3 regions of the Pantoea sp. PGP6 genome follow, and region 1 is predicted to be linked to each of the others. Evidence: predicted binding sites of a transcription regulator. Region 1 holds the regulator's gene; each other region holds the start of a gene.
What was found. The regulator CRP, encoded in region 1, controls carbon source genes, mostly activating them, when cyclic AMP is high. The targets are predictions, from matches to a motif close to ATGTGANNNNNNTCACAT.
Positions count from the first base shown of each region.

Region 1 (10,235 bases):
TAAGGAATCTTTCATGTTTAAACGTACTTTAACAGCGGCAATTACCCTGTTAGCGCTCTCATCTGTTTCTGCCTCGGCCCTGGCCGCAAAAGGCGATACCCATGTTCTGCTCACCACCTCCGCCGGCAATATCGAACTCGAACTGAATGACCAAAAAGCGCCGGTCTCGGTGAAAAACTTTGTTGATTACGTCAACAGTGGCTTCTACAACAACACCATTTTTCATCGCGTGATCCCAGGCTTTATGGTGCAGGGCGGCGGCTTTACCACCGACATGCAGCAGAAGCAGACCAATGCGCCGATCAAAAATGAGGCGGATAACGGCCTGCGTAACCTGCGCGGCACCATCTCAATGGCCCGTACCGCCGATAAAGACAGCGCCACCAGCCAGTTCTTCCTCAACGTGGCCGATAACGCCTTCCTCGACCATGGCCAGCGTGATTTTGGCTATGCGGTATTCGGTAAGATTGTGAAAGGTCAGGATGTGGCTGAAAAAATTTCTCAGGTACCGACCAAAGATGTCGGTCCTTACCAGAATGTCCCGTCTAAACCGGTAGTTATCCTCTCCGCTAAAGTTCTGCCTTAATGCTTCATGCCGCCATCTGTCGATGGCGGCGCTTTCCCGCATCCGGCAAAGCCAGAAAATGCTCTTATACTTAGGGCAAAACCTGAGCAGGAGGCGGCATGGCGAACAAACTCACCGAGAAACAAAAGGCCACATTGTGGCAACAGCGGCGCAGCGCCAGCTATCAGGCCAGCTGTCGGCTGGAAGGCTTCAGCCACAATGAACCCGCGGTAAAAGGCGACGAGGCGGCGGCACGTCTGGCTTCGCTGAGGAGGCAATATGGTGTCTAATATCGCGGTCAGCCAGGATCCCTACCTGTGGCACAACGACAACGTGCTGAAGAACCTGCTCGATATTCATGACGCTGCACAGCTGCGTAAAGCAGAGCTGAGCTTCAGTGCTGCCCGTCTGGCGACGCTGGAGTTAGGGCCGCGTAATGCCGGCTTGCCGTGGCTGCAGCTGATCCACCGTACGCTGTTCCAGGATGTTTACAGCTGGGCCGGTGAGTTGCGTACCATCGATATCTGGCGCGATGAGACGCCGTTCTGCCATTTCGAATATATCGAAAAAGAGGGGAATGCCCTGATGGCGGCGCTGGAAGAGGAAAATGGCCTCGCCGACCTGCCGCGTGACGCCTTTGTACAGCGTATTGCCCACTACTACTGCGAAATCAACGTGCTGCATCCTTTCCGTGAAGGAAATGGCCGCGCGCAACGCATCTTTTTCGAGCAGCTGGCGCTGCATGCCGGTTATCTGCTGGCGTGGGAGGCGATCGATGCCGAAAGCTGGCGAGTGGCGAATCAGGCAGGCGTTGCAGGCGACCTGCAGCTGCTGGAGCAGGTTTTTGCGAAAGTGGTGAGCGAGCCGGCGTAACCGCGTAGAATAGCGGCGCTGGTAACCACTCTGGATTAGTCATGCTGCTGCTGATCGACAACTACGACTCCTTTAGCTGGAATCTCTATCAATATTTCTGCGAGCTGGGCGCGCAGGTTCGGGTGGTGCGCAACGATGCCATCACCCTGCAGCAGATGGATGCGCTGCCGCTGACCCATCTGGTGATTTCCCCGGGACCCTGTACCCCCAACGAATCCGGCATTTCACTGGCGGCGATTCGCCATTTTGCCGGACGCCTGCCGGTGCTGGGCGTTTGCCTCGGACATCAGGCGATTGCGCAGGCCTGGGGCGGCGAGGTCGTGCGCGCCCGTCAGGTGATGCACGGTAAAACCTCGCTGATTCAGCACAGCAACAGCGGCGTGTTCCGCCAGTTGAATAATCCCCTCACCGTTACCCGTTACCATTCATTGATCGTAAAACGCGATACGCTGCCTGACGTCTTTGAGGTCACCGCCTGGAGCCTGCGTGACGGACAGCCCGACGAGATCATGGGCATCCGCCATAAAACCCTGGCACTGGAAGGGGTGCAATTCCATCCTGAAAGCATTCTCAGCGAGCAGGGACACCAGCTGCTGCGCAATTTCCTGTCGCAATAGTTTGCCTTTGAGTGATTTTTTATGCATATTTTGTGATTATTATTTCACAGCGGTACAACAATCATTCAAATGGGGTCACTAATGGCAGCCGAAAAAATTGCGGTCACACGGGAAACGTTCGATAACGTTATTTTGCCTGTTTATGCACCAGCGCAGTTCGTGCCGGTCAAAGGCAAGGGCAGCCGCGTCTGGGATCAGCAGGGCAAAGAATATATCGACTTTTCGGGCGGCATCGCCGTGACTGCGCTCGGCCATTGCCATCCTGCGCTGGTGGAAACGCTGAAAAGCCAGGGCGAAACGCTGTGGCATACCAGTAACGTCTTCACCAACGAACCGGCACTGCGTCTCGCCAGCAAGTTAATCAATGCCACCTTTGCCGAGCGGGTGTTTTTCGCCAACTCCGGTGCAGAAGCGAATGAGGCGGCGTTCAAGCTGGCACGCTATTACGCCTGCAAACGTCACAGCCCGTTCAAAAGTAAGATCATCGCCTTCCACAATGCTTTCCACGGCCGGACGCTGTTTACCGTGACGGTCGGCGGACAGCCAAAATATTCCGATGGCTTTGGCCCTAAACCTGCCGATATCGTCCACGTGCCGTTCAACGATCTGGCTGCGGTTAAGGCGGTTATCGACGATCATACCTGCGCTATCGTGGTCGAACCGATTCAGGGTGAGGGCGGCGTGGTGCCCGCAACCGAAGAGTTTATGCACGGGCTGCGTGAACTGTGCGATCAATACCAGGCACTGCTGGTGCTGGATGAAGTGCAGAGCGGTATGGGACGCAGCGGCAAGCTGTTTGCTTATGAGCACTATGGCGTGCAACCCGATATTCTGACCTCGGCCAAAGCGCTGGGTGGCGGTTTCCCGGTCAGCGCCATGCTGACTACCCATGAGATCGCCTCCACCATGGCCCCTGGCGTGCACGGCACCACCTACGGCGGCAATCCGCTGGCCTGCGCCATTGCCGAGACCGCGCTGGATATCATCAATACCCCGGCAGTGCTGGAAGGCGTTGGCGTCCGGCGTCAGCAGTTTGTCAGCGCGCTGCAGGCGATTGATGCGAAGTACGATCTGTTCAGTGATATTCGCGGCAAAGGCCTGCTGATTGGCGCGGCGCTGAAGCCTCAGCATGCCGGCAAGGCGCGCGATATCCTCAATGCGGCAGCCGCTGAAGGGGTAATGGTGCTGGTGGCCGGCACGGACGTGATGCGTTTTGCACCTTCGCTGATCATCGAACCCGCCGACATCGAAGAGGGTATGCGCCGCTTCGCCACCGCCGTCGGCAAGGTGATTACCGGCTGATTTAGTTTTTGCGTAACCGTCTGCTCAGCCAGCGGCCATGTTGCGGTCGCTGGCTCCACGCCAGAGATGAAATGGTGTGCATCACGCTCAGATGATCCAGAATGCGGCGTACATGCTGTTCCACCACCGTGACCGGCCCTTCATTAATGTTTTCCAGCTCATCCAGCAGGTTAACCTGCGAACTGGCACCATCATATTCCAGTCGCTGCTGACAACGTTGCAGCGCAATTTCGCAGGACTGCAGATAACGCTCAGCTAACGTGGCGGTCAGCATGGTGTGTTCACGCGCCAGAATCGTCATTGCATTGATGTGCTCAACAATAAACTGGCTGTGGGTGACCCACAGACGCATATCCTTGAGGTACTGAGCGTTAAAAGCCGGTTCCTGCATCGCCTGGTTCAGGGAGTTAAACAGCGCATTGTGAGCCTGATTGACCCGTACCCGCTGATACGCCAGTTTCTCCGGTGACTGTTCCGCCCCCAGCAGCAGCCGTAGCGCATCCTGATAGGTTTCCAGCGCGTCATGGGCGTTTTGCCGCAATAAGCCACTCTGCCACTGCGGCCACAGCCACAACATTCCGCCAAAGGCGATCAGGCACCCCATCAGCGTATCCATCAGGCGCGGCAGCAGGAACTGCGCCCCATTCAGCGACAGCAACTGCAGCGAGTAAACCGCCGTCACCGTAAAGCCGATCATCGACCAGCCGTAAAACTGGCGGGTAAACCGGTAGCTGATAAAGGTGATCACCAGCATGATCAGCAGCACCAGCGACTCCGGCACCGCCAGGCGTAAGGTAGCAGCCGCAATCACCAGGCCGGCAAAGGTGCCCAGCGCCCGGTGCTGGATGCGAACGCGGGTGGCGCTGTAGCCGTTCTGGCTGACGAACATAATGGTCATCAGAATCCAGTACGGTTTAGGGATGTTAAAAAACAGCGCCAGCGCGCTGCCCAGCATCAGCATCACCGCAAAGCGCCCGGCAGTGCGCAGTGCCGACGAACGCCAGGACAGATAGCTGCGCAGCGCCGGCAGAAGCGGCAGACGGCGCTGACGATCGGCCATCAGGTCACGTTGATAGAGCGGTTTTTGGGTGCGCAGCACCCGCGCAATCCGATTGAAGTGGTAGAGACAGAAATTTCCCACCGGATTGTCAGGATGCTGGCGGGCGATTTTTTCCAGCGCGCTGAGCTGCTTCTCCATGCCAAAACGATCCGGCAACTGGTGATAGAGAATGTTATCCGCCAGCACCCGTAAGCGGGCCGAAATAGTCTGGGCGTTCCAGCGGATCACCGCTTCGGCATGGCTCTGCTCCACCAGTTTCTGCACCTCTTCCGGCTGATGCAGGCTGACCGAGATGTGCTCCTGCAGGTCCAGCGCCACCTGAAAGGCGCGGGTCAGCCGCTTATGGCTGTGATCCCGGCTGGCGGAAAGCATGTGCATCTGCTGGTAACAGGTGGTGATCATATCGACCACTTTTTGCTGACGCGCCAGCAGCGGCGGCAGGGCCTTTTCCGGATCGGTCAGCTGAGTCAGCAGGGTATATTTGGCGTCGCAATAGTTGGCCAGCTCACGGTAGATCAGGCTCAGGCTTTCACGCATCGGCTGCTCTTTCCACAGCCAGAACCAGAACCAGTTAAACAGCCCATACCATAGCGTGCCGCCGATATAGAGCAGCGGCGGCACATAGATCGGCATACGGCCAATCAGGCTCAGCGTGAAGATGGCGGCGATCAGGGTGCCGGGCAGCAGACGGCCGTGCAGCGGGCTGATTTCGCCGGTGACCCCCAGCAGCAACGGCAAGGCGAACAGAATCAGCGGCAGCGGAATGGCGTGCTGCGTCAGCCACTGAATCAGAAAGCTGCCGAGCGCAAACAGGCTGCCGCCGACAATCAGGCGTTTGAAGAAGCGTTTATGCGGGGTATCCAGACCGGCGATATTGCAACAGGCGGGAACTAACGAGAACAGCAGACCTTTTTGCAGGTCGCCAGCCAGCCAGCCCAGCGCCACTGGCAGACAGAGCACCAGGGTTTGCCGCAAGGCGTAATTGACTTCAGGATGGTAAATAATTCGACGCCACATCGGCCCAACACAAACAATAACGGCGCGATGTTGCCATCACGCCGTGGGTGACAGGAATTAGCGGGTGCCGTAAACGACGATGGTTTTGCCGTGTGCAGAGATCAGGTTCTGATCTTCCAGCATCTTCAAAATACGGCCCACGGTTTCACGTGAACAACCAACGATTTGGCCAATTTCCTGACGAGTAATTTTAATTTGCATGCCGTCGGGATGCGTCATGGCGTCTGGCTGCTTCGCCAGGTTAAGCAGAGTCTGAGCAATGCGTCCGGTCACATCGAGGAAAGCGAGATTACCCACTTTTTCCGACGTAACCTGCAGGCGACGCGCCATCTGCGACGACAGTCGCATCAGGATATCCGGGTTAACCTGGATCAGCTGACGGAATTTCTTGTAAGAAATCTCCGCCACTTCGCACGCGGTTTTGGCACGTACCCAGGCGCTGCGCTCCTGACCTTCTTCGAACAGGCCAAGCTCGCCAATGAAATCGCCCTGATTCAGGTAAGAAAGAATCATCTCTTTGCCTTCTTCATCTTTGATCAGAACCGCAACGGAACCTTTCACGATGTAGTAAAGCGTTTCAGCTTTTTCACCTTGGTGAATCAGCGTACTTTTGGATGGATACTTGTGAATATGGCAATGGGACAGGAACCATTCGAGTGTAGGGTCTGTTTGCGGTTTGCCGAGAACCATTCGCTATTATCCTCTGTTGTAATCGTGCCCAAAATACAGGGGGCAGTTTCCCTGTCAGGCGATGAAAGCTTCAAGCGTTTCCCTTACAGGAAATTATTCGGGCTGCATTCGGCGCAGTGCGCATCATTCTTCCCGGCTTCGCCATCGGGTGACGAAAAATATTTTCAGCACTGTTTGTAGCACAGCTTTTGCCGACTGTCTTCTGTTGTCTCGCTTCAGCTAACGGCGGATTTCTCTGGATTGCTGTTTACCAGGCGAAAGCGTACTCTGACGGCAAAACCGCATATTCTGGAGCGAAAATCATGCAGGCAAGAGTGAAATGGGTAGAAGGGCTGACATTCCTCGGTGAGTCGTCATCCGGACATCAGGTATTAATGGATGGCAATTCGGGTGATAAAGCGCCCAGCCCAATGGAGATGGTGCTGATGGCGGCGGGCGGATGCAGCGCCATCGACGTGGTTTCAATTCTGCAAAAAGGTCGCAACGATGTGGCTGATTGTGAAGTAAAACTGACCTCAGAACGTCGTGAAGAGGCGCCGCGAATCTTTACGCACATCAACCTGCACTTTATCGTGAGCGGCAAAGCGCTACAGGATAAGGCGGTCTCACGCGCGGTGGATCTTTCTGCTGAAAAATATTGCTCGGTCGCCATCATGCTGGGCAAAGGGGTTACCATCACCCACAGCTATGAAGTGATCGAACTGTAGTAGCCGCAAGGGTCATTGCAGACCTGCTAACTTCACTTCCAGTATCTGATGCAGGTTGCTTTAAGACTGTGCCTGGGCAGGGAATCCGTTTTGATACTGTGCCTGCGCAGGGAACCGGGTCAGATCGGAAAGTCGTTTAAGCCAATCCCTGGCCGCTCGGCCTGCGCGATTACGCACCTCATCCCTGAGGCGCGCCCGTAGCCGGGCCAACGCTTTGCGTTGTTCAAAAACGCTCCCGGCGTTTTTATCCGGGCGGCGGGACGCTTTCCTCTTCTGACCCGGTTCCCAGCGTGTTGAACTTATCTATTGCTGCCAGATTCTTTCTGCCCAGAGGTTGTCTGTAGCGACCTTCCTGAAACCGGATGCGGTTGTCGGACGTGAAGCGAAGGGAGCATATGCCTGTAGCAAAGCATCGCGGGCCAGGGATGGCCCGTGCTGAGCCTGCCAGCGATAACGGTTTTGCGTCTTTGCGAAAGGTGTATGCTCCCTGAAGCCTGCCCAGGGGTAAGTCTTTAGCCGCAGGAAAGCCAGTTTTACTCTCTTTGTTAAAGACATCTGCTCTCAGAGCGGTTTTTGCTGGCCTCTTATTCTATCCGCTTGCCTTCCACCAGCCGCTTCACCAGCGGACCCATGATCAGCTCCATCGCCAGACCCATTTTGCCGCCAGGCACTACCAGCGTATTGATGTGCGAGATAAACGAGCCCTGCAGCATCGCCAGCAGATAAGGGAAGTCGATATCGTCCAGCGCCTGAAAGTGGATCACCACAAAGCTCTCATCCAGTGACGGAATAGCGCGGGCAGCGAACGGGTTTGAGGTATCGACCGTCGGCACTCGCTGGAAGTTAAGATGGGTGCGCGAGAACTGCGGCGTAATGAAGTTGATGTAATCCTCCATTGAGCGCACCACCGAATCCATTACCGCTTCACGCGAATGGCCGCGTTCGCTGGTGTCACGCACCAGCTTCTGAATCCACTCGAGGTTAACAATTGGCACCACGCCCACCAGCAGGTCGACATGCTCCGCTACGTTATGCTGGGCGGTCACCACGCCACCGTGCAGTCCTTCGTAAAACAGGATATCGGTGTTTTGCGGCAGCGGCTGCCACGGCGTAAAGGTGCCCGGCACCTGATTCCACGGTACCGCTTCGTCATAGGTGTGCAGGTATTTACGCGACTGGCCCTGGCCGTTGAGCCCATACTGCCTGAAGCTCTGCTCCAGCAGGCCAAAGTCATTGGCTTCCGGACCGAAATAGCTGACATGACGGCCCAAATCGCGCGCCTTGCGGATTGCCATATCCATTTCAGGCCGGGTGAAACGGTGGAAACTGTCGCCTTCCAGTTCGGCAGCGTGCAGATCGAGCTGCTGAAAGATTTTACGGAACGCGAGACTGGTGGTGGTGGTCCCCGCGCCGCTGGAACCGGTGACGGCGATTATCGGATGGCGTGCTGACATAAAAAAGCTCCCTGTGAAGTCGGGCCATGCGCATTGTTAACATGAATTGCCGCCGGCTGCATCAGCCGCGAAATTCTTTGCGCGGCATAATATTGACCGATTCATGCAGTTCCGACCACACCAGCACCACTTCGCCGGTTTCCAGCTGACGGCGCACGTCAGCCACTTTTTCGCTCAGGCTGCGTTCCTGCTCGCCGTAGTCGGTGCCTTCACGCAGCACGAAAGTTTCAATCAGATTTTCAAGCGTCTCAGGTGAGACCTGTTGCCAGGGAATAATCACAACGTTAGGTATCCAGAAAAGGGGCAATCCACTGGGGTATGCGCTGTTCAAGCCACATTTCGGGCTGGCGCAACGTCCCGCCGACAAAGCCAACGTGACCGCCGTGCGGCGTCAGTTGATAAGTAATAGTGGCAGATAATTGGCTGCTGTGCGGGATCACCTCATCACTCATGAACGGGTCATCTTTGGCATGAATGATCAGCAGCGGCTTATCGACCTGTTTCAGCCAGGGCAGGGCGCTGGCGCGCTGATAATAGTCAGCCGCATCGCTGAAACCGTGGGCGCGGGCGGTGATCGCGTCATCGAAGTCGCGTAGCCGGCGTAGCGCTTTAAGCTGCGTCAGATTCACCGGCAACGTTTCCGGCCAGGCGTGCAGTTTGCGCCGGGCGTTCTTCTTCAGCTGCGCCAGTAAATAGTATTGGTAAAAGCGCGAGAAGCCGCGCTCCAGTTTGACGCTGCACGGCTCCAGCAGCAGCGGCGCGGAGACGATGACGCCCGCGTCAACCGGCGCATCGGATCCCTGCTGACCCAGCAGGCAGCCCAGCATGTTACCGCCGAGCGAAAAACCCACCGCCACGGTCGGTACCCGACCCCAGCGGGTTTGCAGCCAGTGCAGAAAATAGCGTGCATCTTCGGTTTCACCGGAATGATAGATACGGTTCAGCCGGTTAGGTTCGCCGCTGCATCCGCGGAAGTGCATCACCACCGCCAGCCAGCCGCGTGCGCGGCAAATTTCCATCAGCCCGTGGATATAGGGGCTGTGGAAACTGCCTTCCAGTCCGTGAAACAGCACCACCCGGGGTTTGTGCTGTGCCAGATACGGATCTTCACTCCAGGCGAGATCGACAAAATCGCCATCGGGCAGATCGAGACGCTGCCAGTGAGGATCGAGCTTGATCTGCCGCCGTAGCAGGCGTGGCAGTACCGTTTGCAGATGCGCATTGCGCATGCCGGCTAACGGCGTAAATTGATCCGTGTCGGGTGCGATTAATTTCATCGGGTAAAAGCTTGTCTGTTCCATATCGCGCTGTTAGCTTCGATAGGTTTTTTGCTTGCTGGGGGTGAGGAGCACCCGATTGCTATGGAACTGAGTCTTTTCTTGTCGATGTTAGGATTCCTTTGGGTCGCCGCGATCACGCCAGGCCCTAATAATATGTTACTTACTGCGGGCGGCGCCAATTTTGGCTTCCTGCGGACCATTCCTCTGATGATTGGCATCATGATCGGCATGCAGGTCATGCTGCTGATGGTGGCGTTTGGCGTCGGCGGACTGATCCTGCTCTATCCCTCACTGCATCTGGTGCTGAAAATCGCCGGTAGCCTCTACCTGCTGTGGCTGGCATGGAAAATTGCCACCGCCAGCTACGAAAAACTGGAAACCGATCAGGTGCCGGAGTCGCCCATGCCGTTCTGGCAGGGCGGATTACTGCAGCTGATCAATCCCAAAGCCTGGCTGATGGCGCTGGGCGCGGTCGCCAGCTTTAGCCTGGCTGGCGATGCCTATCGTCAATCGGTGATGGCGATCAGTCTCGGCATGTTTATCGTCAATCTGGTGTCCGGCCTGATCTGGATGGGATTCGGCGCAATGATTGGCCGCATTTTACGCAGCCGCCGCGCCTGGAAAATCTTTAATCTCGCCATGGGATTGCTGACGGCAGCCTGCGTGCTGT
Region 1 is NZ_JBQBMA010000001.1:422,762-432,996, forward strand. Features, by position in the region: gene ppiA (peptidylprolyl isomerase A) at 14-586, shown strand; gene ACLIBF_RS01930 (YhfG family protein) at 685-855, shown strand; gene ACLIBF_RS01935 (putative adenosine monophosphate-protein transferase Fic) at 845-1,438, shown strand; gene ACLIBF_RS01940 (aminodeoxychorismate/anthranilate synthase component II) at 1,480-2,055, shown strand; gene argD (bifunctional acetylornithine/succinyldiaminopimelate transaminase) at 2,137-3,357, shown strand; gene ACLIBF_RS01950 (YccS/YhfK family putative transporter) at 3,359-5,434, opposite strand; gene crp (cAMP-activated global transcriptional regulator CRP) at 5,492-6,124, opposite strand; gene ACLIBF_RS01960 (OsmC family protein) at 6,427-6,831, shown strand; gene ACLIBF_RS01965 (phosphoribulokinase) at 7,416-8,285, opposite strand; gene ACLIBF_RS01970 (YheU family protein) at 8,347-8,565, opposite strand; gene ACLIBF_RS01975 (hydrolase) at 8,570-9,586, opposite strand; gene ACLIBF_RS01980 (LysE family translocator) at 9,647-10,235, shown strand, end outside.

Region 2 (10,235 bases), 1.8 Mb from region 1:
AAGAGAATCAGGAGTTCTAACATAACGGAAAATGGCGGAAAATCTTAACAAATTAGCGCAGCGCGAGCCTTGCTCAATCGCGGTCAGGCTAACGTGAGGTCAGGGTATGTTTCAGGGCCACACCAGGCTGTGGATCAGCATCGGAATGGCGAGGGGATGGACAGCAGGTTTCACAGCCCATCGCGCCAGAATAATACTTTTTGGCCTGCAGGATAGCCGCATTGACGTGGTAAAAACTGCCGAGAAACAGCCGGTCAGCCGGCGCGGGCAGGAAGGGGCAGCCCGCAGCATGCACCACATGGTTATGGTTGTAACCTGATTGTTTGTTCACGTAATAGTAGAGAGCCACAGGCGGTCCTTTTTTGCTGTGTTAAGCGACAGAAGTAAGCAAATGTCACAATCAGACCGATTATAGCGGGAAAAGCACATTATGTTCCGGCTGGCCCTGAAAGTTGTCTCAACAGCGCAGATAAAATCGCCCGGCGCAGTGGCCGGGCCAGCAATTCAGAGGGAACAGGGGATCAAAGCTTTTTACACTGCAACCGCCAGGCCACCAGCAGAGCCAGCAGTAGCAGGGCGCTGATAAACAGCGTGATACCCATCCAGCCATAGTTATGCCAGAACACCCCGCCCAGCGTCCCGGCCACGCTGGACCCGACGTAATAGCTGAACAGATAGAGTGAAGAAGCCTGACCGCGCGCACGGCGGGCTCGTGGACCAATCCAGCTGCTGGCAACCGCATGGGCGGCAAAAAAACCGGCGGTGAACAGCATCATGCCGGGCAAAATCAGCCACAGCGAATTAAAGGCAGTGAACAACAGGCCAGCCAGCATAATCGCGGTAGCGCCGAGCATCACCGGCCCCCGTCCCAGCCGGCTGGTTAACGCACCCGCTTTCGGCGAACTCCATGAGCCGGTGAGGTAGACCACCGACAGCAGACCCACCACTGCCTGGCTGAGATGCCAGGGCGCATCCAGTAAACGGTAGCCGATGTAGTTAAACAACGTGACAAAGGCTCCCATCAGCAGAAAGCCTTCTGCAAACAGCCACGGCAGCCCTTCATCGCGCCAGTGCAGACGAAAATTAATCAGCAGGTTACGGGGGCGCAGAGAGGTGGCGCGGAAATGGCGCGACGCCGGCAGGATTTTCCAGAACATCACCGCTGAAGCCAGGGAAAAGCAGCCGATAACCGCAATCGCCACCCGCCATGAGAAAAAGTCGGTCAGCACCCCGCTCAGCAGGCGGCCACTCATGCCGCCGATGGAATTACCGCTGATGTACAGCCCCATTGAGAACGCCACCACCCGCGGGTCCATCTCTTCACTCAGATAGGTCATGCCGACTGCGGCGACCCCGCTCAGCGCCAGGCCCATCAATGCGCGCATGATCAGAATGCCGTGCCAGCTGGTCATGGTGGCGGAGATCAGGGTACAGAGGGCGGCCAGCATCAGCGCGGTGACCATTACAGACTTGCGTCCGACCGCATCAGACAGCGGGCCGGTCACCAGCAGGCCCAGCGCCATCAGTCCGGTGGAGATGGAGAGTGACAGGCTGCTGGTCGCGGGCGACACGCCAAACTGCTGCGACAGCACCGGCAATATTGGCTGGACACAGTAGAGCAGGGCAAAGGTGGCGAGACCGGCTGAAAACAGGGCCAGCGTGACGCGCATAAACTGCGGCGTTCCGCGGGTAATCCAGCCCGATGCAGCCAGCGATTCTGGCGATCTGCATCCTGCGTCATCCGCAACGGTTCCTGCATGAGTAGTGCGACCCACAATCTTTCCTTAGTGATAAAAAACCTGTCGTCAGCTTAGAAAAGGCTGATTATGATGTCTAATATATTAATAATCTCAAATAAGACGTTAAAGATATGAATATCGAGCTGCGCCATCTGCGCTATTTCATTGCGGTCGCCGAAGAATTGCATTTTGGCCGGGCGGCGCTGCGGCTGAATATTTCTCAGCCGCCGCTCAGTCAACAGATTATTCAGCTTGAGACTGAAACCGGTGCCCGGCTGTTTAATCGTACCAACCGCAGCGTGCAGCTCACGGCCGCCGGTCAGCAGTTACTGCAGGATGCGCGCACCATTCTGTTGCAGGTGGAACAGGCGGCTGACCGGGCGGCGCGGCTGCATCGTGGCGAAGAGGGAGAGCTGCGTATCGGCTTTACCTCCTCAGCGCCGTTTACCGCGGTGGTGTCCGATGCGCTGTACCAGTTTCGCCAGCGCTGGCCGCAGGTGCATATTCAGATGCAGGAGATCAACACCCGCCAGCAGCTGGCCCCGCTGCATGACGGGCGGCTCGATCTCGGCGTGATGCGCAACACGCCGCTGCCGGCAGATTTGCGCCACCAGCTGCTGTTGAGTGAACCGCTGTATGCGGTGGTGCACTGGGCGCATCCGCTGGCCACGGCAGACAGGATTTCGGTCAGTGCGCTGGCGGCTGAGCCGTTTGTGTTTTTCGATCCGCAGGTCGGGACCGCACTCTACAGCGACATCCTGGCGCTGCTTCACCGCTACCAGATTAAGCCCTACATCACCCAGGAAGTGGGTGAGGCGATGACCATTCTCGGTCTGGTGGCGACCGGGCTGGGCGTGTCAATTTTGCCCGCCTCATTTCGCCGGGCGCAGCTGGCTGATGTCATCTGGCTGCCGCTGGCAGAAAGTGATGCTATTTCTGAACTGTGGTTAGTCTGGTCCGCAGAGCGCGAAATAAATGAGCAGATGCGCCATATGATGACGTTACTGCAGCAAAAAAAGGCGTAACTCTGGCCGGTCCCGACGACAATGTGTGCGATAAATCACATTTCTAATCAAATATTTGACGCTGCCGCCTGATCTGCCTCACCATGACGCATGTTTATTTAGAAGCGCGAAAATAACCGGGAGCAGGGTTGTGAATCTGGACAGTCAACCTGGCCATATTGACCAAATTAAGCAAACCAATGCAGGCGTCGTTTATCGATTAATTGATCAATTCGGTCCTATTTCGCGTATCGAACTTTCCCGACGCGCCCAGCTCGCGCCAGCCAGCATCACTAAAATCGTGCGTGAAATGCTGGATGCCCATCTGGTGCAGGAGACGGAGTTTCAGGAGCCAGGCAGCCGCGGCCGTCCGGCGATTGGGCTGATCCTCGACACTGACGCCTGGCACTATCTGGCGATTCGCCTGCACCGTGGCGCCATGACCTTTACCCTGCGCGACCTTAGCAGCCGGGAACTGGTGGAGGATAGCCTGCCGCTGCCGGATGAATCGGCTCAGCCGCTGCTGACCGCACTAATCGACCAGGTTGACGCCTTCTTTATTCGTCACCAGCAGCAGCTGGAACGCCTGACCGCCATCGCCGTGACCCTGCCAGGATTGATTAATGCCGCTTCTGGCGTGGTGCACCGTTTGCCCGGATATCAGGTACGCGACATGCCGCTCGGCGATGCGCTGGCGGCCCGCACCGGGGTACCGGTATTTGTTCAGCATGATATTTCCGCCTGGACGCTGGCAGAATCGCTGTTTGGTGCCTCACGCGGCGCAGAAGATGTGATTCAGATTGTGATTGATGAAACGGTCGGGGCTGGCGTGATCAGCGGCGGGCAACTGCTGCATAAACGCGGCCGGGCGCTGGTGGAAATCGGCCATACCCAGATCGATCCCTACGGCCAGCAGTGCTATTGCGGCAACCACGGCTGCCTCGAGACGGTGGCCAGCATCGGCAGTCTGCTGGCGCTGGCCGCTCAGCGTCTGCCGACCCAGCCTGACAGCCTGCTGCACAATCAGCCGCTGACGCTGGCATCACTCTGTGCGGCGGCGCAGTCCGGCGATCGACTGGCGCGCGACACCATTGCCAGCGTTGGTCATCATGTGGGCCGCATCCTGGCGATGATGGTGAATATCTTTAATCCGCAACATATTCTTATCGGTTCACCGCTCAATGCCGCGGCAGACGTGCTGTTTCCGGCGGTCAGCAACACCATTCTGCAACAGTCGCTGCCCGCTTACAGTGCCAGTATTCAGCTGGCACCCACTGCGTTTAGCGAGCCGGGAACGCTGGGCGGCGCGGCGCTGATCAAAGATGCACTCTATAGCGGTTACCTGTTAGTGAAGCTATTGCAAGGTTAAGCCTGACTAATCTTGCGCTAACGCAATCTGTTCTCATCTTCCATTCCTTAAAATGCGGATTATTAGTAGGGTTAATCGCCGATTAGCCGTAACCGGTTTGAGAGGAGAAGTAGAGTGAAGAGACTATTTGTTACCGGCACCGACACCGCAGTCGGTAAAACCGTGGTATCGCGTGCGCTGCTACAAAGTTTTATCAAAGCAAACCTCAGCGCAGTCGGATACAAACCCGTGGCGCGCTGCGCAGTAAAAACCGCTGACGGCCTGCGCAATAAAGATGCGCAGGTGCTGCAAAGTGCCTCTTCTGTTGCGCTGCCGTATCAGGCCATCAATCCACTGCTGTTTGAGGAACAGGAGATCGCTACCCATAGCGGTCAGGTGATCCACTACGAATTACTGACGCAGGGGCTGAATAGCCTGACGGAGCAGGCAGATCGGGTGGTAGTGGAGGGCACCGGCGGCTGGCGCAGCCTGATGAATGATGCGCGTCCACTCTCTGGCTGGGTGATTGAGCAGCAGTTACCGGTAGTGCTGGTGGTGGGGATTCAGTCTGGCTGTATCAGCCATGCGTTGCTCACGGCTGAAGCTATCCGGCAGGATGGATTGCCGCTGGTTGGATGGGTTGCCAACCGCATCAATCCGGGCCTGGCGCAATACAGCGATATCATCGAAGTGCTGCGTGAAAAAATCCCGGCACCGCTGCTGGGTGAACTGCCGTACCTGCCGCGTGCCGAACAACGCGATCTGACCGCCTACATCGATATCTCACTGCTGGATCGGCCCAGCCTGCATCATGTGAGTGCAAAGATCGCCTGATCATGAAACAAAACAAGTCATCTTCCCCGGTGGTGAACGTAAAGTTGCAGGTTCGCCACCGGCCACATCAGGAAATTTTATCCCGATTTTTCAGTTACCTGGCCTGAGAGGCGAGATGACGCTGAGGTAATGGCGCAAAAAATGCATTAATCCGGCTAATCACTGTTGCCGGAGCACCGTCATGTCGCAATCACACGAGCAAAGTTTGTTATATGGGCTGGATGCCCGTATTGGTCCCGTCCCGGCGTTTTTCGCCGCCCTGCAGCATCTGCTGGCCAGCGTGGTTGGCATCATCACTCCGCCGCTGATTATCGGTTCGGTATTGGGGCTACAGGCCTATATTCCCTACCTGATCAGCATGTCACTGTTGGTCTCGGGCCTTGGCACGTTTTTACAGGCCCGGCGCTTTTTCGGCGTCGGAGCCGGGATGATCTGCCTGCAGGGAACCAGCTTCGCCTTTCTGGGGGTGCTGCTGTCAGGCGGCCTGATGGTGAAGGCGCGCGGCGGATCGCCAGAAGAGATCATGGCGATGCTGTTCGGCTGCAATCTGGTGGCAGCGCTGATCCCAATTCTGATTAGCCGCTGCGTCGGTCCGTTACGCAAAGTGCTGACCCCGGTGGTGACCGGCACGGTCATTACCCTGATTGGTATCAGCCTGATCAAAGTCAGTATCACCGACTGGGCTGGCGGTCACAACGCCCGTGATTTTGGTGCTCCCGGCAATCTGGCGCTGGGCGCGCTGACGCTGCTGGTGATCGTGGCGCTCAATCGTGCGCGTAACCGCTGGACCAGACTGGTGGCGGTCGTGGCCGGAATTGTAGTGGGCTGCATCGCGGCAGCGTTAACCGGCCATCTGCAACTGAAAGCGCCGGACCACAGCGCGGCGCTGGTGCTGCCTGCGCTGTTTAAGTTCGGCTTTGCCTTTGACTGGACCATTTTCTTGCCGATTGCGCTGGTGTCGGTGATCGCGGTGATTGAAGCGGTGGGCGATCTCACCGCCAATTGCCTGATATCACAACAGCCGATCGGCGGCACCGCGTTCCAGCAGCGTCTGCAGGGCGGCATTATGGCTGACGGCGTCAGCTGTCTGCTGGCAGCCATTTTCTCGGCATTCCCGAACACCACCTTTGCGCAAAACAATGGGGTGATCCAGATGACCGGCGTGGCCAGCCGCTATGTCGGAATGGTGCTGGGGTTGATGCTGGTGCTGCTTGGTCTGTTCCCGGCGGTCGGCTCTCTGTTACAGCAAATTCCGCCGCCGGTGCTGGGCGGGGCCACCATCGTGATGTTCGGCAGCGTAGTTGCCGCCGGCATCCGGGTGATGACGCAAACGCCTTTAGGACGCCGTGAGATGCTGATCGTCGCGGTTTCTTTCGGCGTCGGCCTGGGCGTTGAAGCGGTGCCGGAAGTGCTGAAACAGTTACCACCGCTGATCAACACCCTGTTTGGTCATGCGGTCACTACCGGCGGTTTGCTGGCCATTCTGCTGAATATGGTATTACCTGAGGAAGCGCGCGCCGTCTCTGTCGTACCGGCCAAAGCGCTGAGCGGCAGCGAAGAGCAGGCATAAAAAAAGGGCCATTACGGCCCTTTTTCACTTAGCGGTGAGAGCGATTACGGGTTCAGGCGGCGGCGGGTGCGGCCTGAGCTGAGGTAATCGGCGATGTAATCCTGTGAGATCTCACCGCTGTAGCGACCCTCTTCATCGACAATCGGCATCCAGACGGTGTTGTGCTCATACAGTTTTGACAGCACGACGCGCAGGTTCTCTTCCGCTTTGCCGGTCACCTTAAAGGTGTGCAGGCGCTCTTCACAGCGGCCGCTGGCGTTACGCGCCTCACGCCGTTTCACAAAGCCGAGCGGCTTGCCATCTTCATCCACCACGGTAATTGAGCGCATATCATTGTCATCCATGGTGCCGAAGGCTTCTTCCAGTGAGGTTGATCGCTGTACGGTGATGGTGGGCTGCTGATCGGTGACGTCACCCGCCTGCACCAGCAGCAGGCGTTTCAGCGTCCGGTCCTGACCGACAAACGATCCGACAAAGTCGTTGGCTGGTGTTGCCAGCAGCTCGTCCGGGCTGGCGCACTGCACAATTTTACCCTGACCAAACACCGCGATTCGGTCACCGAGCTTCAGTGCTTCATCGATGTCATGACTCACCAGCATCACGGTTTTCTTCAGCTGACGCTGCATATCAAGAAATTCGTTCTGGATGACTTCACGGTTGATCGGGTCGACCGCACCAAAAGGCTCATCCATCAGCAGCACCGGAGGATCAGCCGCCAGCGCGCGGATCACCCCAATACGCTGCTGCTGGCCACCCGACATTTCACGCGGGTAGCGATGCAGGAACTTGCTCGGATCCAGCGCCACCATGCTCATCAACTCGGTGGCGCGCTCCCGGCAGCGTTTCTTATCCCAGCCCAGCATGCGCGGCACCACGGTAATGTTCTCTTCGATGGTCATGTTGGGAAACAGGCCAATCTGCTGGATCACATAGCCGATGTTACGGCGCAGCGTGGTGGTGTCCTGAGTGCTGGTATCTTCGCCATTGATCAGGATGCGGCCGCTGGTGGCGGGGATCAGGCGGTTAATCATCTTCAGAGTCGTGGTTTTGCCGCAGCCCGATGGCCCCAGGAGCACGCACATCTCACCGGCTGGCACTTCCAGGCTAACGTTATCCACCGCTTTCATGGTGGTGCCGTTTTTCTGGGTAAAGGTTTTCGTCAGGTTTTCCAGTGTAATCATTATCGAATTCCCTTAGGAGTCAGCGCCTGCTGCAAACGGTGCAGCAGCCAGTCAAGAACAATCGCCAGCAGGCAAATCATTAACGCCCCGGCTATCAACATACGAATATCACTGCCGCTGATGCCGTCGAGCAACAGCTGACCCAGGCCACCGGCACCAATCACCGCGGCAATCGCCATGACGCCGACGTTCATCACTACCGCGGTGCGGATACCGCCGAAAATCACCGGCAGGGCCATCGGAATTTCCACCCAGCGTAATCGCTGCCAGAAGGTCATGCCGATGCCGCGACCGGCTTCGCGCAGGCCGTCGGGCAGGTTCTCCAGCGCGGTATGGGTATTACGCACAATCGGCAGCAGCGAGTAGAGAAACACCGCGGTAATCGCCGGCAGGGCGCCAATGCCCTGACCGATGATTGAAAACAGCGGGATCATCAGGCCAAATAGCGCGATGGTCGGAATGGTCAGCACCACGGTGGCGATACCGAGGATCGGCGTCGCCAGCCAGCGGACCCGGACAATCAGAATGCCAAGCGGCACGCCAATCACAATCGCCAGCCCAACCGCGACCAGCACCAGCCAGGTGTGCTGCCAGCTAAGCGTCAGCAGGCTGTTCCAGTTATCCATGATGTAGTGAAGGGTATCCACAGTGCCTCCTTACAGCATGTTTTTGGATTTAAGGAAATCACGCGCCACCTGTTCCGGTGACTGGTGATCGATATCGACCCGCTTATTCATTTCGGTGATCGACTCATCGGTAATCAGCTGTGAAAGCTCATTCAGCGCCGCTTCCAGTCCCGGATGGCTCTCCAGCACATCTTTGCGCACCACCGGCGTGACGTTATAGCTCGGGAAGAAGTGCTTATCATCCTCCAGCACTTTCAGGTCGAACCCTTTCACCCGGCCGTCGGTGGTATAGATCAGACCGGCATCGACGAAGCCATCACGAATAGCGTTATAGACCAGTCCGGGGTCCATCTGACGGATCTGCGGTCGATCCAGCGCCATGTTGTAGGTCTTCTGCAACGGCTTCATGCCGTCTGAGCGGCCGGAGAATTCCAGATCCAGCCCCAGTCGCCAGTTGTGTTCCGGGTCCTGTTTACGCACCTGCTCCAGCTTCGTCACCAGCTGCGACAGGGTGGTGATCCCCTCTTTTTCCGCCCGCTGCCGGGTCATGGCAAAGGCGTAGGTATTGTTCATCGGAGCCGGGTTCAGCCATACCAGCCCCAGCTTCGCATCAAGTTTCTTCACCGTTTCATACGCCTGCTCAGAAGACATCGGCTGGCTGATATGGTTAAAGATGATCAACGACGTACCGGTATATTCCCAGGTCATGTCGATCTGCTTGTTCAGCAGCGCATTACGGCCGATGGTGGTGGCGATATTGCGCTTCGGGATCACCTCAAAGCCCTTTTTCTCTAACCACATCACCGTCATTGCCGACAGGATATGCTGCTCGGTAAAGCTCTTGGTCGCCATCACCAGCGGGGCGGCGGCCTGTACAGTCTGGCTCAGGGCCAGCGTCGCCATCACGGCAAGTGCACTCTGTTTAATCCAGCGCGTTAGCATCGCAAAGTTCCTTATCGTTATGCCGCAGCGTGCGGACTGAGAAAGCGGCCCAGTGCGGCCAGCAGCATATCCAGCACCAGTGCCACCAGTGCCGTTGCCACCGCGCCGAGAATCAGCGTCGGGAAGTCATTGAGGTAGATACCGGGAAAGATCAGCTCGCCGAAGCTGCTGGCACCAATCAGAAACGCCAGCGGCGCGGTGCCGACATTGATGGCAGTGGCGATGCGCACGCCGGTCAGGATAACCGGCAGTGCATTCGGGATTTCGACCTGGCGCAGACGCTGCATTTTGGTCATGCCGATGCCGTTGGCGGCTTCGATCAGCGAGGCGGGCACTGCGCTCAGACCGGAGAAGGTGTTACGCACGATAGGCAGCAGAGAAGCGAGAAACAGCGCGATCAGCGCCGGACGGTCGCCGATGCCGATAATCACCATCGCTAATGCCAGCACCGCCAGCGGTGGCAGGGTATTGCCGACGTTAAAAATCTGCATCACATATTCAGCCCAGCGACGGGCAAAAGGGCGGCTGAGGATGATGCCGCTGGGAATACCGACCAGCAGGGCGAACAGCATCGACCAGAAGACTAAAAACAGATGTTGTTGTCCGAGATAGAGCAGATCGACCTTTCTGGCGACCAGCTGGTCCCAGCCGAGGCCCCAGATTAGCGCGCCGATCACCGCAGCCACCGCCAGCAGTGCCAGACCGGCACGGCGGACCAGTGAAGCATTTTGCATAAGGGAGTCTCCCTGATAACGATCTCAATTGTTATAACAACCAATAACAGCCCGACAGAAGCAGCAAAAACGGCCACGGCTCCCAATACCGAAACTGCGATAAAATGTAGATAAAATGACTGTTTATCTACGCTTTTTCAGTGAATACTGAGAAAGAAGCCTTATTGCTATAGCAGCCTGAAGCGAAGCGCGCTAGCTTTTTAGCCTTAAATCAGGGGATTAAAAACTGGTTAAAATAGTGTTAAAGCCGCGTGGTG
Region 2 is NZ_JBQBMA010000001.1:2,204,693-2,214,927, forward strand. Features, by position in the region: gene ACLIBF_RS10645 (hypothetical protein) at 89-349, opposite strand; gene ACLIBF_RS10650 (MFS transporter) at 522-1,712, opposite strand; gene ACLIBF_RS10655 (LysR family transcriptional regulator) at 1,871-2,764, shown strand; gene mlc (sugar metabolism global transcriptional regulator Mlc) at 2,895-4,112, shown strand; gene bioD (dethiobiotin synthase) at 4,227-4,925, shown strand; gene ACLIBF_RS10670 (nucleobase:cation symporter-2 family protein) at 5,107-6,495, shown strand; gene osmV (osmoprotectant ABC transporter ATP-binding protein OsmV) at 6,540-7,676, opposite strand; gene osmW (osmoprotectant ABC transporter permease OsmW) at 7,676-8,323, opposite strand; gene ACLIBF_RS10685 (glycine betaine ABC transporter substrate-binding protein) at 8,333-9,244, opposite strand; gene ACLIBF_RS10690 (ABC transporter permease) at 9,262-9,978, opposite strand.
Region 2: a site for CRP is predicted at 2,788-2,805, ahead of mlc (sugar metabolism global transcriptional regulator Mlc). Genes of this name have one in related genera too.

Region 3 (10,235 bases), 3.6 Mb from region 1:
CAACCGGTACGGTATTACTCCGGTCCGCTATCAGAAACAGGTGCGCCAGGCCTGAAAATCGCAATCTGCTACAAGCCTTTCCCGCCTCATTTCGCCACACTGCGCCAGACAAACGATAAAGGGAAAAATTATGCTCGCTGGCGTACTGTTTGCTGTGACCGCAGGTCTGATGTGGGGACTGATCTTTGTTGGCCCGTTGCTGGTGCCGGACTATCCCGGGGCGTTGCAATCAGCTGGCCGCTACGTTGCCTTTGGCCTGATTGCGCTGCCGCTGGCGTGGCACGACCGCCGTCGATTGCAGCGGCTGGTTGTGGCTGACTGGCGGGAAGCGGTAAAGCTTTCGCTGGTGGGCAACCTTCTTTATTACGCCTTTCTCGCCAATGCCATTCAGCGCACCGGCGCGCCGGTCTCGACCATGATAATCGGTACGCTGCCGGTGGTGATCGCTGTCACCGCGAACCTCTGTTACGGTCATCTTGAAGGGCGACTGCCGTGGCGGCGACTGTTTCCTGCCTTAATACTGATGGCGGCCGGGCTGGTGTGCGTGAATGCTGCCGAGTTGCAGGCTCATGGCAGCACGCTGGACATCGGCCGGTATCTCACCGGGATTGTGCTGGCGATGCTGGCCGTGGTGTGCTGGACCTGGTATCCATTGCGTAACGCGCGCTGGCTGCGCACGCACCCTGAACACCGGCCTTCTACCTGGGCTACGGCGCAGGGGCTGGTCACGCTGCCGATGGCGCTGGTGCTGTATGCGCTGGTCAGCGCTCAGCTCGCCTGGCAGCAGCCTGACTTCACGCTGCCGTTTGGGCCTCATCCTCAGGTCTTCATTCCGCTAATGCTGGCGATTGGTCTGCTCTGCTCCTGGCTGGGGACGCTGTGCTGGAATGCCGCCAGCCAGCGCTTACCCACTGTATTGATGGGGCCATTGATCGTTTTTGAAATCCTCTTTGGCCTTTTGTGGACTTTTCTCTGGCATCAAAGCTGGCCGCCGCTGCTGACCGTGGCCGGCATTATTTTTCTGATGGCTGGCGTGCTGTGGGCGATGCGGATAAAACCGCAACCGCAGGTGGTGGCGATCAACGAGTAACGCTGCCAGTGGATAATCTTTGTTCTGTCGCGCGGTCAGCCGTCCGCGCGGCTTTTTAAGATTAAGTCGCATTCCGATTTGAACGATTTTGCACCCATATTCGCTACGTAATCGATTTCATACCTCACATCCGGCCGGACAGGCCGCTTCATCTTCACGCCATTGACGACAAGCCAAGGCTAAAAAACAGCCAGCACAGGTCAGAATCAGATCCTTTTTGATGTGTAACGCCGGGGCAGTGGTTGAAATTCATCCATTAATGAGACGAATTTCGGCCAGATAATGGCGATTAAGTGATTAACGACCTGCTGTCATTGCCTTCCGGACCTGAAGAACGGCGACTAAAAACCACTATTAACTTCATTCATTGATAAAAGAGTAAGAGAATTCCGCCGCTGCGTTTTTATTTAAAGATTAACGTCTGGCATCATTGATGCGCACTAAGGATGCAAAATGAGTAGGCACATAACGTTAGTGATAAGCAGTAATAAACTATTTATCCTGGATTAATCCTGGGGAAAGTTTTGCCGAATGACACTACTCGCGAATTAAAGCGTAACCGCAAAAATGGGGATTAGATCCATCATTAACTTAAAGGCGAGTAGGTTATTTTGAAAGCGATGTTTAAGCCGGCTTAACGGAATGGATGCAATTCAGTTCCGATGATTAGCCGAGCTTAACGAAGAAACATGAGACCCCAATCCCGCCGAAACGGGATTGGGAGAGGGGAAAGGTGCGTAGAATGCGAGACTTTTGCTGTTGTGAATCAATTTTACCGCAAAAAAAGAAGCTTAGCCGTGAAGCCATTCATTAGTTATAAATGGAGCGGAAAAGGGTGCCGCAATTGTCCTGTTAAATGATCTTCATCTCTTCTGGTAAGAACAAATCTCAGCGTTAAGTCTAAAAAGCGCGGTAGCATTGGGTTTAGCGATTCTCTGTGCCGGACGGATAATGATATACACTGCGACTGATATCTAATAAACGACAGCTGCGACGGGTGCCGATGTCGAAGGTGCTCTGCAGGAAGTCGACCGCCTGACGTTTTTCATTCGTAGTAAAGAAGTTCTTCAGAACGCTTTGCAGCATCTCCTTATCAGAGTTCAGGGTTTGCAGTTCACGGGTAAGGTTCTGCAGTTTTTCCTCCAGCTCTTTGATTTTTCTGCCTTCTTCGGAAGACAGCCCAGAAAACTTCTTCTTCCAGCTGTAGAAAGTTGCTTCAGAGATACCCAGCTCTTCGCAAATCTCTCTGACTTTAACGCCCGATTCAGAAGCTTTAATGGCATTTGTGATTTGATCTTCGCTGTATCGTGACTTTCTCATAAATGCTCTTACCTTTCTTATCGATTAATGGATGAGAATGACTTTAATAATTCCTGGCACTGTAAGTTTCTATTAATGCAGTATTAAAGTGTGCGTATTGAATTGCGAAGGTTAAATTAAGATATTTAGAATAAATATCATCATGGGATAAATCTTATTTTATTCCGATCCGAGGGGCGCGCCTTCCTGGAGGCGGTTTTTTGTTATAAATTCATCGCATCCCAAATACGAAAAAATTCTACGTACGTTGGATATTTAGCATAACCGACTTGATTAATTTAGCGGTTATGACTCATGAAGATTGCACTATTTTCAGGCTGAAATCGTTTCCAACCGAACCGATTCGCGCCAAATATAATAAGAATTGTCCTGAATTTATTCTCCGGATCATGATGTGATTCTCAATTTTCGGACCAGCTTGGTTTGAAGTCTTACATTTTCGCCAGGCCCACTGAGCGCTTATTAATTCGTTACAGGGATGTTGTACCGAAGCGGTTGTAGTTGAGTAATACTAAGGAAGAGTCGATGAAATTGAGCGTAATGTCTAATGCCGCCTGGATGATGTCTGAGAAGATCATCTCCGTGTTTGGCGTCATATTTGTGACTTCTTACGTGGCGAAATCCTTTGGCCCAACGGTGTTTGGCCAGATGGCGTTTTCAACCTCACTATTTGCGATGGTGCAAACCGTTGCAATCTTTGGCACCGAAACCATTCTGTTTAAGCGTGTCAGTAAAAATGCGTCGAAAGGCTTACGCCTGATGACCATCGCGCGTACCTTGCGCATGGTGCTATTACTGCTCACCTCGGTGCCAGTCTTAATCTGGGTCTGGTACAACATGCAGGAAAATTTCCTGGCATTTGCACTGGCCTCATTTGTTGCCTCGGTTTTTGTCACCCAGGATACGTTCAGCGTTTACAACAATGCGCGTCTTGCCTCGCGTCTGAATACCATCGCCAATGCGGTCGGCATGCTGCTGAGTTTCGCTATCAGCTTCACCATCGCCTGGCTGCGGCTGAATCCGCTGTGGCTGACGCTGTCGATTGTGGCGGTGACGCTGGTGCCTTACCTGATCAAGCGGCACAACTTTTATCAGGAACACCAGGATCAGATGCCGCCGCGTGAAAAGCGGACTGCCTATCTGCGTTACCTGATGTATGCCGGTCTGCCGCTGGCGATCTCCAGCATCTTTATTTCTGTCCAGGTCAAAGCGGCGCAGATGTTCCTGGCGGGCACCGCCCCGGCGCGCGACCTTGGCCTGTTTGCCGCGGCTAATACCATTTCTGCCTCGTGGATTTTTATCCCGGTGGCGCTGATTACCTCCTGCTTCACTGAAATCTTCAGAGAGCGTGGCGAGGTGGCCATCAAGCTGGCGGCCCGGCTCAATGGTTACGTTATGGGTGTTTCATTGCTGATGCTGCTGGTCATCTCGTTATTCGGCGAGCAGATCATTATCGCGTTGTATGGTCCGGAATTTACACAGTCAGGAAGTCTCATAACGTTGCTGTCGATAGCGACCAGCTTTTCGGCAATGGGGACAGTAGCTTATCGCTACATGGTTAAGGAGGGAGGGTTTAACTATCTGCTGAAGAAAATCATTTGTCTGATGGTCATCAGTTTGCCGCTCTCATGGTGGTTGATTCAGGGCCACGGCATCATGGGAGCCGCGTGGAGCGTTTTCCTTTCAGAGCTTTTGTCCCTGACCGTCATGAATTACTTCTTTAAAAACGGCGTCATTCAAAAGATTCAAGTTTCCTCACTCAACTACAAAACCTACAAATGAGGTCCGATATGCTCAAGTTGAAAGAAGAACTCAGAAGAAGTGTGCAGTACTTTATTAAGAAGATGCCCTGGGCGTACCAGGACCGCATCTACTACTTCCACAAGTTCAGAAAGCTGCCCAATCTGCGTCAGCCGAAAGTGTTCAACGAAAAGGTGTTGTACCGTAAATTTGTCTATGGCGATTACCAGAACTATGGCCGCCTGTCGGACAAATATTCGGTGCGTGAATTTATTGCCGAAAAAATCGGTAATGAATATCTGATTCCGCTGGTACACGAAACCACTGACCCGACCACGCTGAACAGCTTACCGTGCTGGAAAGGGACGGTGATTAAGCCGAACCACGCCTCCAACATGGTGGAGATTCTGCTGGAAGAGCCAGACGCGCTGCGCAAACAGCAGATTATTCACGACTGCTACCGCTGGCTGAAGACCGACTTCGCTAACGAAGCACGTGAGATCCACTATCGCTACATCAAGCCGCGCATCCTGGTGGAGAAATACATCGGTGATGGCAAAAGCGCGCCGATTGATTACAAGTTTCACATGTTCAACAAGCGTGATGGCAAGTTCGAATATGTGCTGCAGGTGATCTACAACCGCTGCCAGCCGCTGCTGTCGATGAACTTCTACGTGAATAACCTCAACGAGGCGTTTCACAAGATTCGCGATACCGGTCTGGATGTCTCGCCGATTCTGCCGTCACTGCAACATGCGCTCGATCTGAGCAAAAAGCTGGCCAGTGATTTCGATTACGTGCGGGTCGATTGGTATATCCATGAAGAACAGATCTATTTCGGTGAACTCACTTTCACGCCGGGTGCAGGCCTGGTGACCGGATTGGATCGGGGTTTAAACCAGATGATGGGAGATATGTGGATTCAGGACCGCCGCGGAACGCAGAGACCGGGCGTCACAGTGCAGGATGTTAATATCCCTGCCATGTTGAAGAAAGTTTAAGCACACACAGCAATGTAAAAAACCCCGCCTGGCGGGGTTTTTTATTGGCAAAAATCAGGCTATCGACGCGACAGTCTCAGCGTATCACTCGATCAGGGCATCGGCCATTCAGCAGGCGCCTGACTCATCACGTCGATAAAGGCGTGCTTAGAGATTTCCATGAAGTTGTGCACGTTTTCCATGCTCAGGGTAATTCCCATCAGACCGGTAACGAACCAGCAGGTCATGCCTAAACCAATCCCGCCACACATGAATGCCATCACATGATGACTATCCTGACGCAATTTGGTTTTCAGGGTGCTGGCGAAAAACATCATTACTGCGCTCAACAATTCCCAACGCATAACAAGCAGACTGGTGGTTAACGTAGCCATCGGCCGGACCTCAATATCAGTTAGTATTCCTGACAATTTGCGGACATCACCGGCGGCGGAAAAGCGTGTCAGGAAGTGCTTTAGCGCCGTCAACCCAAGTTCATAGTGTGACTTGAGTCACATTATATCACCCGATTTGAAATTTTGAACAAAATTTGACACTGGTATGGCAGGAAATTGTTGCAGATATGAACAGCGGGAAGGGCAAATCAGAGAGGCGATCAGGCACGCCCGAAGACGGGCGTCCTGACAGTTAACGGACCGGGCAGCACTCGCCGGTGGTGCGCTGGGTAAAGCTGGCCATGCTGTCATTGCAGCCGAAGCTCAGCAGGCGAGGGCGCTGAATCGCCTGACGGCGCATGGTGTGACGGTAGGCGGTAGGGGTTTGCGAGAACTGGCGGCGAAACACCCGCGAGAAGGTCTGCTGCGAGTCATAGCCGTACTGCATCGCGATATCAAACACCGGGCGCTGGGTCTGAGACAGCGCTTCGGCTGCCAGCGTCAGACGGCGTTCACGGATATAGCCGCCAAGCGTCTGTTTGGTGACGGTACGGAACATCCGCTGCAGGTGCCATTTCGAATAACCCGATTTTGCTGCCACTTCATCAATGGACAAACTTTTGTCCAGATTCTGGTCAATCCAGTGCGTCAGGGAATGAATGATCTCTTCTTGCATCATGGCCTCATCCTTCTGGTGCTTAATAAGCGGTAATGGGAGTTTAGTCGTTTTGATGGGAAGCGAGTATAATTCCTCAAGTTAACTTGAGGTAAAGAGCCAGATGAAAAAAGATCGCAACTACCCCAAACCGGTATTAACGCCGGGCGAAGTGGCGCGCCGCAGCGGCGTCGCGGTGTCAGCGCTGCACTTCTATGAAACCAAAGGGCTGATATTCAGTACCCGTAACGGCGGTAATCAGCGGCGTTACAGCCGTGATGTGCTGCGACGCGTGGCTATCATCAAAATTGCGCAACGCATCGGTATTCCGCTGGCGACCGTCAGCGACAGCCTTGAGCATATTCCGGCCAATAAGCGGATGTCGGCCCCGGAGTGGGACGCCCTGACTCAGCACTGGCGCGAAGAGCTGGATAAGCGCATCGAAACCCTGACCCGGTTGCGCAACGACCTTGATGGCTGTATCGGCTGCGGCTGTCTGTCGATGCGCGATTGTCCGCTGCGCAATCCGGGCGATCGGCTGGGTCAGCAAGGGTCAGGAGCGGTGCTGCTCGACCCGGAACAGGACGGTAACCATCCGGACGCGGAGTGACGTCTATACTGGTGGGAGGTCAACACACAGGGAATCATGATGATCACCGTTCACCATCTCGAGCAATCACGTTCACATCGGGTGCTATGGCTGCTGGAAGAGCTGGAAGTGCCGTATCAGATCAAACGTTATCAACGCGAGCCAACCATGCTGGCGCCCGAGGCGCTGAAAAAAGTGCATCCGCTGGGAAAATCACCGGTGATTACCGATGAAAACCGGGTGGTGGCGGAATCCGGGGCGATTCTCGAGTATCTGGAACAGAAATATGATCACGAATTCCGGCTGAAGCTGAGTGATGAAGAGTCGCTGTTGCAGTCGCGCTACTGGCTGCACTACGCCGAGGGTTCGCTGATGCCGCTGCTGGTGATGAAGCTGATCTTCGGACAGATGGGGAAAGCGCCGGTGCCCTGGCTGCTGCGCCCGGTTGGCGCGGCGTTTGGCAAAGGGGTGCAGAAGGCCTGGCTCGATAAACAGCTGCAACCGCATATGAAAATGATTGAGCAGCATCTGGCGGCTAATCCGTGGTTCGCGGGTCAGCGCTTCGGTATCGCCGACATTCAGATGAGCTTTCCGCTGCTGGCCCTGGCGCAACGTGTCGGGATGGAGCAGATGCCGGCCAGTCAGAAATGGCTGCAAACCGTTCAGCAGCGTGCTGCCTGGCAGCGGGCTATCGATCAGGGCGGCGAACTCTCTCTGCCAGGTTAATCCTCTCTCTGCTGGCGTACCGTTTTTTTTCGTGCGGCGCTGCCAGTTGTTCAGCGTTTAAAAATGTCTGTAACTTCAACGCCTCAGCCGATGCGGTCAGCCGCTGCCTGGCCGAAAACGGCGCTCACCACCTGATCTTTATGCTGATTAATGTCCTTCCGCCAGTTGAAAATGTGCCGGTAAACGCCGGATAATCGTTTGCCTTTTTATCTGGCGGTCCTTTGACTGCCAACTATCTGCGGCAAGGTAAACGTTTGCCTGGCGGAATTACTCCATCAGCGCAGCCGGATTACCCGCTTATTTCAGGGACAGCGACGGTCGCAGAGCGATCCACACTACAAAAAATCTTTGAGGCTCAACTATGTCAATTGAATCACGCCCGGCCAGTGGAAAACTGGACGCCTGGTTCGCGATCTCGGCGCGCGGCAGCAGTGTGCGTCAGGAAATTCTGGCCGGACTGACTACCTTTCTGGCGATGGTCTATTCGGTCATTGTGGTACCGGGCATGCTCGGTAAAGCCGGTTTTCCGCCAACCGCGGTATTTGTCGCCACCTGCCTGGTAGCCAGTTTCGGCTCCATCCTGATGGGGCTGTGGGCCAATTTGCCGATGGCGATTGGCTGCGCCATTTCGCTGACCGCCTTTACCGCCTTTAGCCTGGTGCTGGGCCAGCACATCAGCGTACCGGTCGCGCTCGGTGCGGTATTCCTGATGGGGTTGCTGTTTACCCTGATCTCGGTGACCGGCATTCGGGCGTGGATCCTGCGCAACCTGCCAATGGGCGTGGCGCATGGCACCGGCGTCGGAATTGGATTGTTCCTGCTGCTGATCGCGGCGGATGGCGTCGGTCTGGTGGTAAAAAACCCGGCACCGGGTTTGCCGGTTGCGCTGGGTCAGTTTGCTACTTTCCCGGTGATCATGACGCTGCTGGGACTGGCGGCGATTTTTGGCCTGGAAAAACGGCGGGTACCGGGCGGCATTCTGATGACGATTATCGCCATTTCGCTGCTCGGGCTGATCTTCGATCCGGCGGTGAGCTACAAAGGATTGTTTGCTCTGCCGAGCCTGCGTGACGCCAGCGGTCAGTCGCTGGTGTTCAGCCTCGACATCATGGGCGCGTTGCAGCCGGTGGTGCTGCCGAGCGTGCTGGCACTGGTAATGACCGCAGTATTTGACGCCACCGGCACCATTCGCGCGGTGGCGGGGCAGGCCAATCTGCTGGATAAGCAGGGCCAGATTATCAATGGCGGTCGCGCCCTGACGACCGATTCGGTCAGCAGCCTGTTTGCGGGCCTGGTCGGCGCGTCACCTGCGGCGGTGTATATCGAGTCAGCGGCCGGTACTGCGGCGGGCGGCAAAACCGGCCTGACCGCCATTGTGGTCGGCCTGCTGTTTATGGTGATCCTGTTTATGTCACCGCTGGCCTGGCTGGTACCGGCTTACGCTACCGCACCCGCGCTGATGTATGTCGGTCTGCTGATGCTGAGTAACGTGGCGAAAATCGACTTTAATGACTTCGTCGATGCGATGTCCGGCCTGTTGACCGCGGTGATTATCGTGCTGACCTGCAACATCGTCACCGGCATCATGATCGGCTTTGCCTCGCTGGTGGTCGGCCGCGTTTTTGCGGGTGAATGGCGCAAGCTGAACCTTGGGACGGTGCTGATCGCCGTAGCGCTGGTGGCGTTTTACGCCGGCGGCTGGGCGATCTGACTGATCAACCGGGCGCGCAGCGGTGCGTCCGGAATTTTTCACTTTTTTCCCGCCAGCCGCACGCGTAGCTGACCCTTCAGGCTTCGGTTTGTTTTACACTTTAGCGCTCAACAATGATTGAAAGATAACGACGCGCCTAAGGAAAGCATGGAAATCTTTTTTACTATTCTCATCATGACGCTGGTGGTGTCGCTCTCTGGCGTCGCTGCCCGTATTTTGCCCTTTCAGATCCCGCTGCCGCTGGTGCAGATCGCCGCTGGCGCACTGCTGGCCTGGCCCACTTTTGGTCTGCATGTAGATTTTGACCCGGAACTGTTTCTGGTGCTGTTTATCCCGCCGCTGCTGTTTGCTGACGGCTGGAAAACGCCAATCAGCGAGTTCCTGCATCATGGTCGCGAGATTATTGGCTTAGCGCTGGCGCTGGTATTGATTACCGTGGTCGGCATTGGCTATCTGATCTACTGGATGGTGCCCGGCATTCCGCTGATCCCGGCCTTTGCGCTGGCGGCGGTGCTGTCTCCGACCGATGCCGTGGCGCTCTCCGGGATTGTCGGCGAAGGGCGTATCCCGAAGAAAATCATGTCGATTGTGCAGGGCGAAGCCCTGATGAACGACGCGTCAGGTCTGGTGTCGCTGAAATTCGCCGTCGCCGTCGCGATGGGCACCATGGTATTTACCTGGGGCGGTGCCAGCGTCGAATTCCTGAAAGTGGCGATTGGTGGTCTGATCGCCGGTGTGGCGGTCTGCTGGCTGTACGGTAAATCGCTGCGCATACTCAGCCGCTGGAGCGGTGACGATCCGGCCACCCAGACCGTGCTGCTGCTGCTGCTGCCGTTCGCCTCTTACCTGATTGCGGAACACCTCGGCGTATCGGGTATCCTCGCGGCCGTCGCGGCGGGGATGACCATCACCCGTTCCGGCATTATCCGTCAGGCACCGCTGGCGATGCGTTTGCGCGCCAATAGCGTCTGGCAGATGCTGGAGTTCGTGTTCAACGGCATGGTGTTCCTGATGCTGGGCCTGCAGCTG
Region 3 is NZ_JBQBMA010000001.1:3,985,318-3,995,552, reverse strand. Features, by position in the region: gene ACLIBF_RS19350 (AraC family transcriptional regulator) at 1-55, shown strand, start outside; gene ACLIBF_RS19345 (DMT family transporter) at 131-1,090, shown strand; gene ACLIBF_RS19340 (transposase) at 2,015-2,410, opposite strand; gene ACLIBF_RS19335 (oligosaccharide flippase family protein) at 2,936-4,192, shown strand; gene ACLIBF_RS19330 (ATP-grasp fold amidoligase family protein) at 4,201-5,151, shown strand; gene ACLIBF_RS19325 (YjcB family protein) at 5,244-5,525, opposite strand; gene soxS (superoxide response transcriptional regulator SoxS) at 5,779-6,204, opposite strand; gene soxR (redox-sensitive transcriptional activator SoxR) at 6,305-6,790, shown strand; gene ACLIBF_RS19310 (glutathione S-transferase family protein) at 6,830-7,495, shown strand; gene ACLIBF_RS19305 (NCS2 family permease) at 7,857-9,206, shown strand; gene ACLIBF_RS19300 (Na+/H+ antiporter) at 9,354-10,235, shown strand, end outside.
Region 3: a site for CRP is predicted at 5,631-5,648, ahead of ACLIBF_RS19325 (YjcB family protein). Genes of this name have one in related genera too.